2 regions of the Streptomyces vilmorinianum genome follow, and region 2 is predicted to be linked to the other one. Evidence: riboswitches for the same ligand, from Rfam matches in the RefSeq annotation. Region 2 holds a riboswitch; the other holds the start of a gene.
The links. A riboswitch is a leader RNA that binds a small molecule or an ion and turns the genes downstream of it on or off. The one in region 2 is predicted to bind glycine.

Region 1 (5,353 bases), 3.1 Mb from region 2:
GTGCCCTCGACGCTGGCCAGGGCGCGGCGGGCGGAGACGACGACTCCGGCGGCCTCGAACTCGGCGGCCGCCGCGGAGAGGAAGTCGACGGGGTCGTCCTGCCAGTCGGGCTCGAAGAGCCGGACCCGGCCGCCGGTAGCGGGGCCGTCCAGCGGGGTGCGGCCGACCCGGCAGAGCTCGGCGACGGCGGGCGGCGGCAGCGGGGCGCCGACGGTGCCGCCGGGGTTCACGGCGATGCCGAGCTGTGGGGGCAGGCCGCGGGCGAAGTCTCGGGCGGGCGCGACGGTGAAGGACATGTGGCTTCCGACACAGGCCAGGAACTGCTGCTCGGAGCTGAAGACGGGGACGTACGGGAGTCCGTCGATCTCCATCGTGGGCAGGTCGAGGTCGCGGCTCTCGGGGCTGCCCCCGTTGGGCAGGGGCACCCAGACGGGGCTCCGCCCGAGCACCTCGACGAGCCGCCCTCCGGCGGCGGGGTTGCCGAGCGAGGCGGCCAGCACCTCTTCGAGCTCATTGCCCGGCCACGTAACGTCCACGGTCCTCGGTTCCCCTTCTCGCGCGCGCCCGTCCGCACTCGTCGCGCGCCCTCGGGGCAGAACCCTAATGCCGCCCTGACGCCGCCGTGGCCAAAAGCGTACTCAGTGCGCGCGACACCGCGTATCCGGATCGACCGGGAGCCGCTCGTCCGGCGCCCGCAGCCGACGCGACCGACCGCCGCGACGGGCCGCCGAGCGGCCGGGATCGGCCTGCGTGCCTGGTGCCCAGGGCCGAGCGTCGGGGGCCGGAGGCCCGTGCCGGGGCCTGAATGCCGGGCGTCTGTTCCGAGCATGCCGGGCCAGGCGCCGGCTGTCTGTGCCGGGTGGGATGGCCACGCCAGGCACCTGGCCCGGGCCGGGCGCGGGATGGCCGTGCCGGGCGCGAGGGCCAGGTGTCGGCCCCGGGCGCCGGGCGCCAGTTCCGGGCGTGCCGGGTGCCGAGCGCTCGGCCCGTCAGGAGCCGTCGCGGAAGGCGATTCTCATCAGGGCGCCCGCCGCGGGCCTGTCCAGGAGGGTTGCCGAGGCGCAGCCGCGGGGGAGGCGGCCGGACTCGACGGAGGTCAGGAGGCGGGCGACGGCGCGGCGGTGGCGGGCGAAGGCGTAGCCGGACACGCCGCGGCCCCGATCGCGCTGGCCCTCGCGGGCGGCCGCGGGTGTGACGTCCAGCAGGACCAGGTGCAGGGCGCGGCCCCGGCGGCGGGCCTCGCGGGCCAGCCAGCCGCGCACCCAGGACTGCGTGCCGCAGTCGTGGACGACCACGCTGCGCCCCGAGCGCAGCGCCCGGCGCAGCCCGGCGTAGTGGGCGATCCGGGCCAGCGGGCGGTAGACGGCGTACGGCAGGAAGCGGGGCAGTCGTGCCTCCCAGCGCTCACGGGCGTCCTGCGAATCGATGGCCATGCCCTCGGCCGTCCGCCGCATGAGCGTCGACTTGCCGCTGCCGGGCAGCCCGGAGACCACCACGAGGTCGCCCCCGCCGAAGGAGAGCACGCGCGGGCCCCGGCCGCCCCGCTCGCGCAGATCGCGGAGCACGGGCACGGCGGAGCCGCGCCTGCGGGTCCTGGCCCGGGCGCGCGGGGCCGGTATGCCCGTGCTCGTCGCATAGGCGCCGGTGTGCTGGAACGTCATTGCCTTCTCCCCCAGTCGGGTCCCCGGGACCCTTTCCCACAAAGTGTAAAGAAACGGTAATGAGGCACAAGCGATTTGCCGATCAGATCCCGCATGCAATGATGTGCGCGCCAAGCGCACACAACCGCATACCGGCCGCTCGAATCCGCGCGGGAGAGTCCCGGGACCACCACGGTGGGCCCCGGGCGCCGAAGGAGCAAGACCCTCCCTTGAATCTCTCAGGCCCCGTACCGCGTGGATGAGGCAGATCTGAAAAGCGAACCGTCCCGGCCAGCCCGGCGCGGCTCCACCCAAGGTGCAAGCCGAGGATGCCCTCGGTGAACCTCTCAGGTTCCATGACAGATGGGGAGGATCGTCCTGCCTGTCATGTTCTTTCTCGCCCTTGGGATCCGGGAGCCACACCCATGAGCACTGCCCCCCGTCTGACCGCCCTCGATGCCCTGCATCGCTCCCTGGGCGCGACCATGACCGACTTCGCCGGCTGGGACATGCCGCTGCGCTACGCCAGCGAGCGCGACGAGCACAACGCCGTCCGCACCAAGGCGGGCCTCTTCGACCTCTCCCACATGGGCGAGATCACCGTGACCGGCCCCCAGGCCGTCGAGCTCCTCGACTACGCCCTCGTCGGCAACATCTCCACGGTCGGCGTCGGCCGCGCCCGCTACACGATGATCTGCCAGGAGGACGGCGGCATCCTCGACGACCTGATCGTGTACCGGCTCCAGGAGCAGGAGTACATGGTCGTCGCCAACGCCTCCAACGCCCAGGTCGTCCTCGACGCGCTGACCGAGCGAGCGGCCGGCTTCGACGCCGAGGTGCGCGACGACCGTGACGCGTACGCCCTGATCGCCGTCCAGGGCCCGGAGTCCCCCGGCATCCTGAAGTCGCTCACCGACGCCGACCTGGACGGCCTGAAGTACTACGCCGGCCTGCCCGGCACGGTCGCCGGCGTCCCCGCGCTGATCGCCCGTACCGGCTACACCGGCGAGGACGGCTTCGAGCTGTTCCTGAAGCCCGAGCACGCCGAGGGCGTCTGGAAGGCGCTGACCGAGGCGGGCGCCCCGGTCGGCCTGATCCCCTGCGGCCTGTCCTGCCGTGACACGCTCCGCCTTGAGGCGGGCATGCCGCTGTACGGGCACGAGCTGACCACCTCCCTCACCCCGTTCGACGCGGGCCTCGGCCGGGTCGTGAAGTTCGAGAAGACGACGAACGAGGGCCGCTTCGTGGGCCGCGAGGCCCTGGAGAAGGCCGCCGAGCGCGCCGAGACCGCCCCGCCGCGCAAGCTCGTCGGCCTGATCGCCGAGGGCCGCCGCGTCCCGCGCGCCGGGTTCTCCGTCGTCGCGAACGGCGAGGTCGTCGGCGAGGTCACCTCCGGCGCCCCCTCCCCGACCCTCGGAAAGCCGATCGCCATGGCGTACGTGGACGCGGCGCACGCCGAGCCCGGCACGCAGGGTGTAGGTGTGGACATCCGCGGCACCCACGAGCCGTACGAGGTCGTGTCGCTGCCCTTCTACAAGCGCCAGAAGTGACGTTTCCGTCTCACTCGGCGTCTCACCTCGCAAGACCCACGTTCATCAGCACTCCCCCGATCCAGGAGAATCAGGTCATGAGCAACCCCCAGCAGCTGCGCTACACCAAGGAGCACGAGTGGCTGTCGGACGTCGTGGACGGCGTCGCGACGGTCGGCATCACGGAGTTCGCGGCCAACGCGCTCGGTGACGTCGTCTACGCCCAGCTCCCCGAGGTCGGGGACACCGTCACCGCGGGCGAGACCTGTGGCGAGCTGGAGTCGACCAAGTCCGTCAGCGACCTGTACGCGCCGGTGACCGGCGAGGTCGTCGAGGCCAACCAGGACGTCGTGGACGACCCCTCCCTGGTGAACACCGCCCCGTTCGAGGGTGGCTGGCTGTTCAAGGTCCGCATCGCCGAGGAGCCGAAGGACCTGCTCTCCATCGACGAGTACACCGAGCTCACCGCCGGGAACTGAGACCCCTTAGGGATCGATTCATGTCGCTTCTGAACACCCCTCTCCACGAGCTGGACCCGGACGTCGCCGCCGCCGTCGACGCCGAGCTCCACCGCCAGCAGTCCACCCTCGAGATGATCGCCTCGGAGAACTTCGCTCCGGTCTCGGTCATGGAGGCCCAGGGCTCCGTCCTCACCAACAAGTACGCCGAGGGCTACCCGGGCCGCCGCTACTACGGCGGCTGCGAGCACGTCGACGTGGCCGAGCAGATCGCCATCGACCGCATCAAGGACCTGTTCGGCGCCGAGTACGCCAACGTCCAGCCGCACTCCGGCGCCTCCGCGAACCAGGCCGCGCTGTTCGCGATCGCCCAGCCCGGCGACACGATCCTGGGCCTGGACCTGGCCCACGGCGGTCACCTCACGCACGGCATGCGCCTGAACTTCTCGGGCAAGCAGTTCAACGTGGTCGCGTACCACGTCGACGAGGCCGGCCTGGTCGACATGGCCGAGGTCGAGCGCCTGGCCAAGGAGCACCGCCCGAAGGTGATCATCGCGGGCTGGTCCGCCTACCCGCGTCAGCTGGACTTCGCGGAGTTCCGCCGGATCGCCGACGAGGTCGAGGCGTACCTCTGGGTCGACATGGCCCACTTCGCGGGCCTGGTCGCGGCCGGTCTGCACCCGAACCCGGTCGAGTACGCGGACGTGGTGACCTCCACCACGCACAAGACGCTCGGCGGCCCGCGCGGCGGCATCATCCTGGCGAAGAAGGAGTTCGCGAAGAAGCTGAACTCCTCGGTCTTCCCCGGCTTCCAGGGCGGCCCGCTGGAGCACGTGATCGCGGCCAAGGCCGTCTCCTTCAAGATCGCGGCCTCGGAGGAGTTCAAGGAGCGCCAGCAGCGCACGCTGGACGGCGCCCGCATCCTCGCCGAGCGCCTGGTCCAGGACGACGTCACCGCGCACGGCGTCTCGGTCCTGTCCGGCGGCACGGACGTGCACCTGGTCCTCGTGGACCTGCGCAACTCCGAGCTGGACGGTCAGCAGGCCGAGGACCGTCTCCACGAGGTCGGCATCACGGTCAACCGGAACGCGATCCCGAACGACCCGCGTCCGCCGATGGTCACCTCGGGTCTGCGCATCGGCACGCCGGCGCTCGCGACCCGTGGTTTCGGCGCCGAGGACTTCGCCGAGGTCGCCGACATCATCGCGGAGACCCTGAAGCCCGGCTTCGACGCCGAGGCCCTCAAGGCGCGGGTGACCGCGCTGGCCGAGAAGCACCCGCTGTACCCCGGCCTGAAGTAATTTCGTACGCTTTAGTTCCAGGTTTGGTTCGTACGATTGCTCCGGGGCACCGCGCACACTGGACAGTGAGCGCGGTGCCCCACCCCATTTCCCGCTCGGTTCCCTGCTCTGTTCTGCACCACCCCGGCAGACAACGGCGTCTAGCCCCCCACAAGGAGTCCCCCGTGGCCATCTCGGTCTTCGACCTGTTCTCGATCGGCATCGGCCCGTCCAGCTCCCACACGGTGGGCCCGATGCGCGCGGCGCGGATGTTCGCCCGCCGGCTGAAGAACGAGGGCCTGCTGGCCCACACCGCCTCGATACGCGCGGAGCTGTACGGCTCCCTCGGCGCGACCGGCCACGGTCACGGCACCCCCAAGGCCGTCCTGCTGGGCCTGGAGGGCAACTCCCCGCGCACGGTCGACGTCGAGCGGGCGGACGAGGAG
Region 2 (5,353 bases):
GGCGACCAGACCGGCCGGACCGGTGTAGAGCACCGGGTAGTGCGGCTCCAGGCGCTTGGCGATGTAGTTCGCCGCGAGGACGGCCACCTGCGTGGCGCGCTTGAGGCCCTCGCCACCCATCAGACGCACGTACGACCAGGAGATCGGCAGGATGCCGGCCGAGCCCCACGGGGCGGCCGAGATCGGGCCGACGCCCGTCTCCGGGCCCGCGGTGGGCTGCAGCGGGTGGTTCGGCAGGTACGGCGCGAGGTGCGCGCGCACACCGACCGGACCGACGCCCGGGCCGCCGCCACCGTGCGGGATGCAGAAGGTCTTGTGCAGGTTCAGGTGCGAGACGTCGCCGCCGAACTTGCCCGGCTTGGCCAGACCGACGAGCGCGTTCAGGTTGGCACCGTCGACGTACACCTGACCGCCGGCCTCGTGCACCTCGGCGCAGATGTCGGCGACGTGCTCCTCGAACACACCGTGCGTGGACGGGTACGTGATCATCAGCACGGACAGCTCGTCGCGGTACTGCTCGATCTTGGCGCGCAGGTCCGCGACGTCGACCTCGCCGTCGTCGGCGGTCTTGACGACGACGACCTTCATGCCGGCCATCACCGCGGAGGCGGCGTTGGTGCCGTGCGCGGAGGACGGGATGAGGCAGACGGTGCGCTGCTCGTCGCCGTTGGCGCGGTGGTAGGCGCGGACGGCCAGCAGACCGGCCAGCTCGCCCTGCGAACCGGCGTTGGGCTGGATCGACACCTTGTCGTAGCCGGTGACCTCGGCGAGACGCTCCTCCAGCTCGGTGATGAGCGTGAGGTAGCCCTGCGCCTGCTCGACCGGGGCGAAGGGGTGGATCTGGCCGAACTCGGGCCAGGTCACCGGCTCCATCTCGGTGGTCGCGTTCAGCTTCATCGTGCAGGAGCCGAGCGGGATCATGCCGCGGTCGAGCGCGTAGTCGCGGTCGGCGAGCTTGCGCAGGTAGCGCAGCATCGACGTCTCGGAGCGGTGCGCGTGGAAGACCGGGTGGGTGAGGTACGCGTCGGAGCGCAGCAGGCCGGCGGGCAGCGTGTCCTCGGTGGCGGCGTCGAGGGCCTCGATGTCGGCGTCGACACCGAAGGCGCCCCAGACGGCGGCGAGCTGGGCGCGGCCGGTGGTCTCGTCGCAGGAGACCGACACGTGGTCGGCGTCGACGAGGTACAGGTTGACACCGGCCTCGCGGGCGGCGGCGACGGCCTCGGCGGCCTTGCCGGGCACGCGCACGGTGACGGTGTCGAAGAAGCTGCCGTGGACGACCTCCACACCGCCGGCCTTCAGGCCCGCGGCGAGGATCGCGGCGTACCGGTGGGTGCGCTGCGCGATGCCCTTGAGGCCGTCGGGGCCGTGGTAGACGGCGTACATGCCGGCCATGACGGCGAGCAGCACCTGCGCGGTGCAGATGTTGCTGGTGGCCTTCTCGCGGCGGATGTGCTGCTCGCGGGTCTGCAGGGCCAGGCGGTACGCCTTGTTGCCGTCGGCGTCGACGGAGACACCGACGAGGCGGCCGGGCAGGGAACGGGCGTGCTTGTCCTGGACGGCCATGTAGCCGGCGTGCGGACCGCCGAAGCCCATGGGCACACCGAAGCGCTGGGTGGTGCCGACGGCGATGTCGGCGCCGAGGGCGCCGGGCGAGGTGAGCAGGGTGAGCGCGAGCAGGTCGGCGGCGACGGTGACGACGGCGCCGAGCTCGTGGGCCTGGTCGATGAGCGGCTTGATGTCCCGTACGGCACCGGAGGCGCCCGGGTACTGGATCAGCACACCGAAGACGCCGCGCTCGGCGACCTCGGCGGGGATGCCCGCGCTCAGGTCGGCGACGACGACCTCGACACCCGTCGGCTCGGCGCGGGTCTCGATGACGGCGACGGTCTGCGGCAGGGCGTCGGCGTCGACGAGGAAGACACCGTTCTTGACCTTGCCGACGCGACGGGAGAGCGCCATGGCCTCGGCGGCGGCGGTGCCCTCGTCGAGGAGGGAGGCGCCGGAGGTGGGCAGACCGGTGAGGTCGGCGACCATGGTCTGGAAGTTGAGCAGCGCCTCCAGGCGGCCCTGCGAGATCTCCGGCTGGTACGGCGTGTACGCCGTGTACCAGGCGGGGTTCTCCATGACGTTGCGCAGGATGACCGGCGGCGTGAAGGTGCCGTAGTAGCCGAGGCCGATCATCGGGGCGAGGACCTGGTTGCGGTCGGCGAGCTCACGCAGCTCCGCGAGGACCTCGGCCTCGGTGCGGGCGGCGGGCAGGCCGAGCGCCTCGGCGTTCTTGATCACGTCCGGCACGGCGGCGGCCGTGAGCTCGTCGAGGGAGCCGTAGCCGACCTGCGCGAGCATCTTGGCCCGGGCTTCGGCGTCGGGCCCGATGTGCCGCTGCTCGAACGGGATGCCCTGTTCGAGTTCGGAGAGCGGAATACGGTTGGCGGTCATGTACGGAGGCCTCCTGGTCGTCACGACCTGCGAGGGGCACCACGGCGCGGGTACCCGGACGGCCTCCCCCTCTGTCATCTCAACCTGAGAGCTTCACCGGCATGCCGAAGGGGCTCGCCGGTTTTCACCGTCGGTGAGAGCGGATGCCGTCGGGCCTCCGCTCTGCTTTCCAGAGTGACCTCGTCCGTGCGGTACAGGTGCCTGAGAGATTCCGGGGAGGATTTGCTCCTTCGGCGCCTCCGAAAGGTTTCTCCGGAGGACTCTCCCGCACAGGGTCGACAGCCATAGCCAGCCTACCAGCGCGGTTCCGGTTCACATCGCTCAAGTGGCCGACATCCCAGATGTGCACTTTCGTAGTCTTTGTAGAGCAGTTGCGACCATGTGGAGGGACCGTGCAGACCGACATCGATCCGCGCAGCCTGATCGGCCGCAAGGCGTTCGACCGCGATGGACACAAGATCGGCACCGTGGACGAGGTGTACCTGGACGACGCGACGGGCGTCCCCGAGTGGGCAGCGGTCCGCACGGGCCTTTTCGGCCGGGACGCGTTCGTCCCCCTGGAGCCGAGCGAACTCGCCGGCGACGGTCTCCACGTCCCGTACGAACGCGCCCTGATCAAGGACGCCCCGGACTTCGGCGTGGGCCGCCATCTCTCCCCCGAGCAGGAGCTCCAGCTCTACCGCCACTACAACATCGCCCTCCCCCCGCCGCCCCCGGACCGCGACTTCGGCCGCCTGGCGGGCCAGGAGGAGGGCTGACGGCCGGCCGCCGACGGCGCTGTCCGGCCGAAGGCCGGGCGCCTCACTAGGCGACCGCCACTAGGCGACCGCCGCCTCATCACCCCCGCCCCCCACCAGCGGCAGCGGCTCCCCCGCCTCCAGCTCCGGGTCGTCGACGAGAAACGTCCGCACCCGCCCCGGCGCCGACCCCGGCTGCTCGAAGCGCACGGTGACCCGCCCGACCCCGCTCCCCTGCACCCACCCGGCCCCGTACACGGCATGCCGTACGTCGTGCCCGGGCGCCCACCTCCGCTCGGCCGGCGCCTCCGGCTCGGGGGTCTCCGGCTCGGGCGCCTCCTCCACGGACCGCGCCGCCGGCTCCACCGCCTGGGCGAACAGATCCTCCTGCGTGTAGTCGGCGAGCCCGCTCACCCCCACCCCCAGAAGCCGCACCCCACCCGTCGTGTCCACCCCCTCGAGCAGCCGCCCCGCCGCCTCCCGCACCACCACGGGATCGTCCGTGGGTCCCCGCAGCGTCTCGGAGCGCGTCAGCGTCGAGAAGTCGAAGCGCCGCACCTTCAGGACGATCGTGCGCCCCGAGTGCCCCGACCCCCGCAGTCGCGCCACGCACCGCTCCGCCAGCCGCTCCACCTCGATCCGGATCCGCACGCGGTCGTGCAGGTCCACGTCGAAGGTGTCCTCCACCGAGACCGACTTCGCGTCCCTCTCGGCCACCACGGGCCTGTCGTCGTACCCCTGGGCCATCTTGTACAGGGACGCCCCGTGCGCCCGCCCAAGCAGCCGTACAAGCTCGTCCTCGCCCGCTTCCGCGAGGTCCGACACCGTCGTCATCCCGGCGCGCCGCAGATGCTCCCCGGTCGCAGGCCCGACCCCCGGCAGGATCCGCACCGACTTCGGCCCCAGGAGCCCCCGCTCGGTCCCCGGCTCTATCAGCACCAGCCCGTCCGGCTTGGCCTCCTCGGAGGCGATCTTCGCGAGCATCTTCGACCCCGCGAGCCCCACCGACCCCGTCAGCCCCGTGGTGGCGAGAATGTCCCTGCGCAGCCGCTCACCGGCCGCCCGCGCGCCCGCGCTGTCCTCCGCCACACCCCCGGCCGCCAGGTCCACGAAGGCCTCGTCCAGGCTCAGCGGCTCCACCAGCGGCGACAGCCGTCCGAGCAGTTCCATGACCTGCTCGCTGATCGATCGGTAGAACGCGAAGCGCGGCACGAGATAGGCGGCGTTCGGAGCCAGCCGCCGCGCCTGCGCCATCGGCATCGCCGAGTGGACCCCGAAGCGCCGGGCCTCGTACGAGGCCGTGGCCACGACCCCGCGCGGCCCAAGCCCGCCGACGACCACCGGTTTTCCGCGCAGACTCGGCTTCGCCGCCTGCTCGGCGGCCGCGAAGAAGGCATCCATGTCGAGATGCAGAATCGTCGGCGCGGCTCTCACATCTCCGATGCTGCCCTACGCCACTGACAATCGACTCGCACCCGCGTACGGGCGCGCCCCAGCGCTCCGTGCGCTCCGTGCGCCCAGACGGCTCAGACGGCTCAGACGGCTCAGACAGCCCGGTCGCGCCGCCGCCGCGCGAGCTCGTCGCCCGGGTTGTGTCCGATGAGCGTCTCACCGGTGTCGATGCGCTCGCCGTGGAGCTGCGAGAGCGCCGCCTCGACATCGCGCCAGACCACGCCCACCGCGATCCCGAAGACGCCCTGCCCGCCCTGGAGCAGATCCACGACCTCGTCGGGCGAGGAGCACTCGTACACCGTCGCGCCGTCGCTCATCAGGGTCATCCGCTCCAGATCGCGGAAGCCGCGGGCCCGCAGATGCTGCACGGCGGCCCGGATGTTCTGCAGCGCGACCCCGGTGTCCAGGAAACGCTTGACGATCTTGAGAACGACGACGTCACGGAAGCTGTAGAGCCGCTGCGTCCCGGATCCGTACGCGGGCCGCACACTCGGCTCGACGAGCCCGGTACGCGCCCAGTAGTCCAGCTGACGGTAGGTGATCCCGGCCGCCGCGCACGCGGTCGGACCGCGGTATCCCACCGTGTCAGTGCCGGCCGCCGCGTCCTCGCCCGCACGCGCGTCCGCCGTACCGGAGTCGCCCACCCTGCCGTGAAGCGGATACGGACCGCTCTCCCCGGGCGCGCGCCCGAGGGTGCCCCCTGCCGTACCGTCGCCGCTGCTCAT

Region 1: linked by a shared signal. The riboswitch ahead of gcvT (glycine cleavage system aminomethyltransferase GcvT) and the one ahead of gcvP (aminomethyl-transferring glycine dehydrogenase) in region 2 are both predicted to bind glycine.

The regions. Positions count from the first base shown of each region.
Region 1 is NZ_CP040244.1:5,977,052-5,982,404, forward strand. Features, by position in the region: gene FDM97_RS27640 (enhanced serine sensitivity protein SseB) at 1-536, opposite strand, end outside; gene FDM97_RS27645 (AAA family ATPase) at 990-1,661, opposite strand; glycine riboswitch at 1,802-1,904, shown strand; gene gcvT (glycine cleavage system aminomethyltransferase GcvT) at 2,066-3,190, shown strand; gene gcvH (glycine cleavage system protein GcvH) at 3,268-3,648, shown strand; gene FDM97_RS27660 (serine hydroxymethyltransferase) at 3,669-4,928, shown strand; gene FDM97_RS27665 (L-serine ammonia-lyase) at 5,093-5,353, shown strand, end outside.
Region 2 is NZ_CP040244.1:2,857,963-2,863,315, reverse strand. Features, by position in the region: gene gcvP (aminomethyl-transferring glycine dehydrogenase) at 1-2,439, opposite strand, end outside; glycine riboswitch at 2,619-2,717, opposite strand; gene FDM97_RS13405 (PRC-barrel domain-containing protein) at 2,832-3,197, shown strand; gene FDM97_RS13400 (DNA polymerase IV) at 3,258-4,610, opposite strand; gene FDM97_RS13395 (MerR family transcriptional regulator) at 4,721-5,353, opposite strand.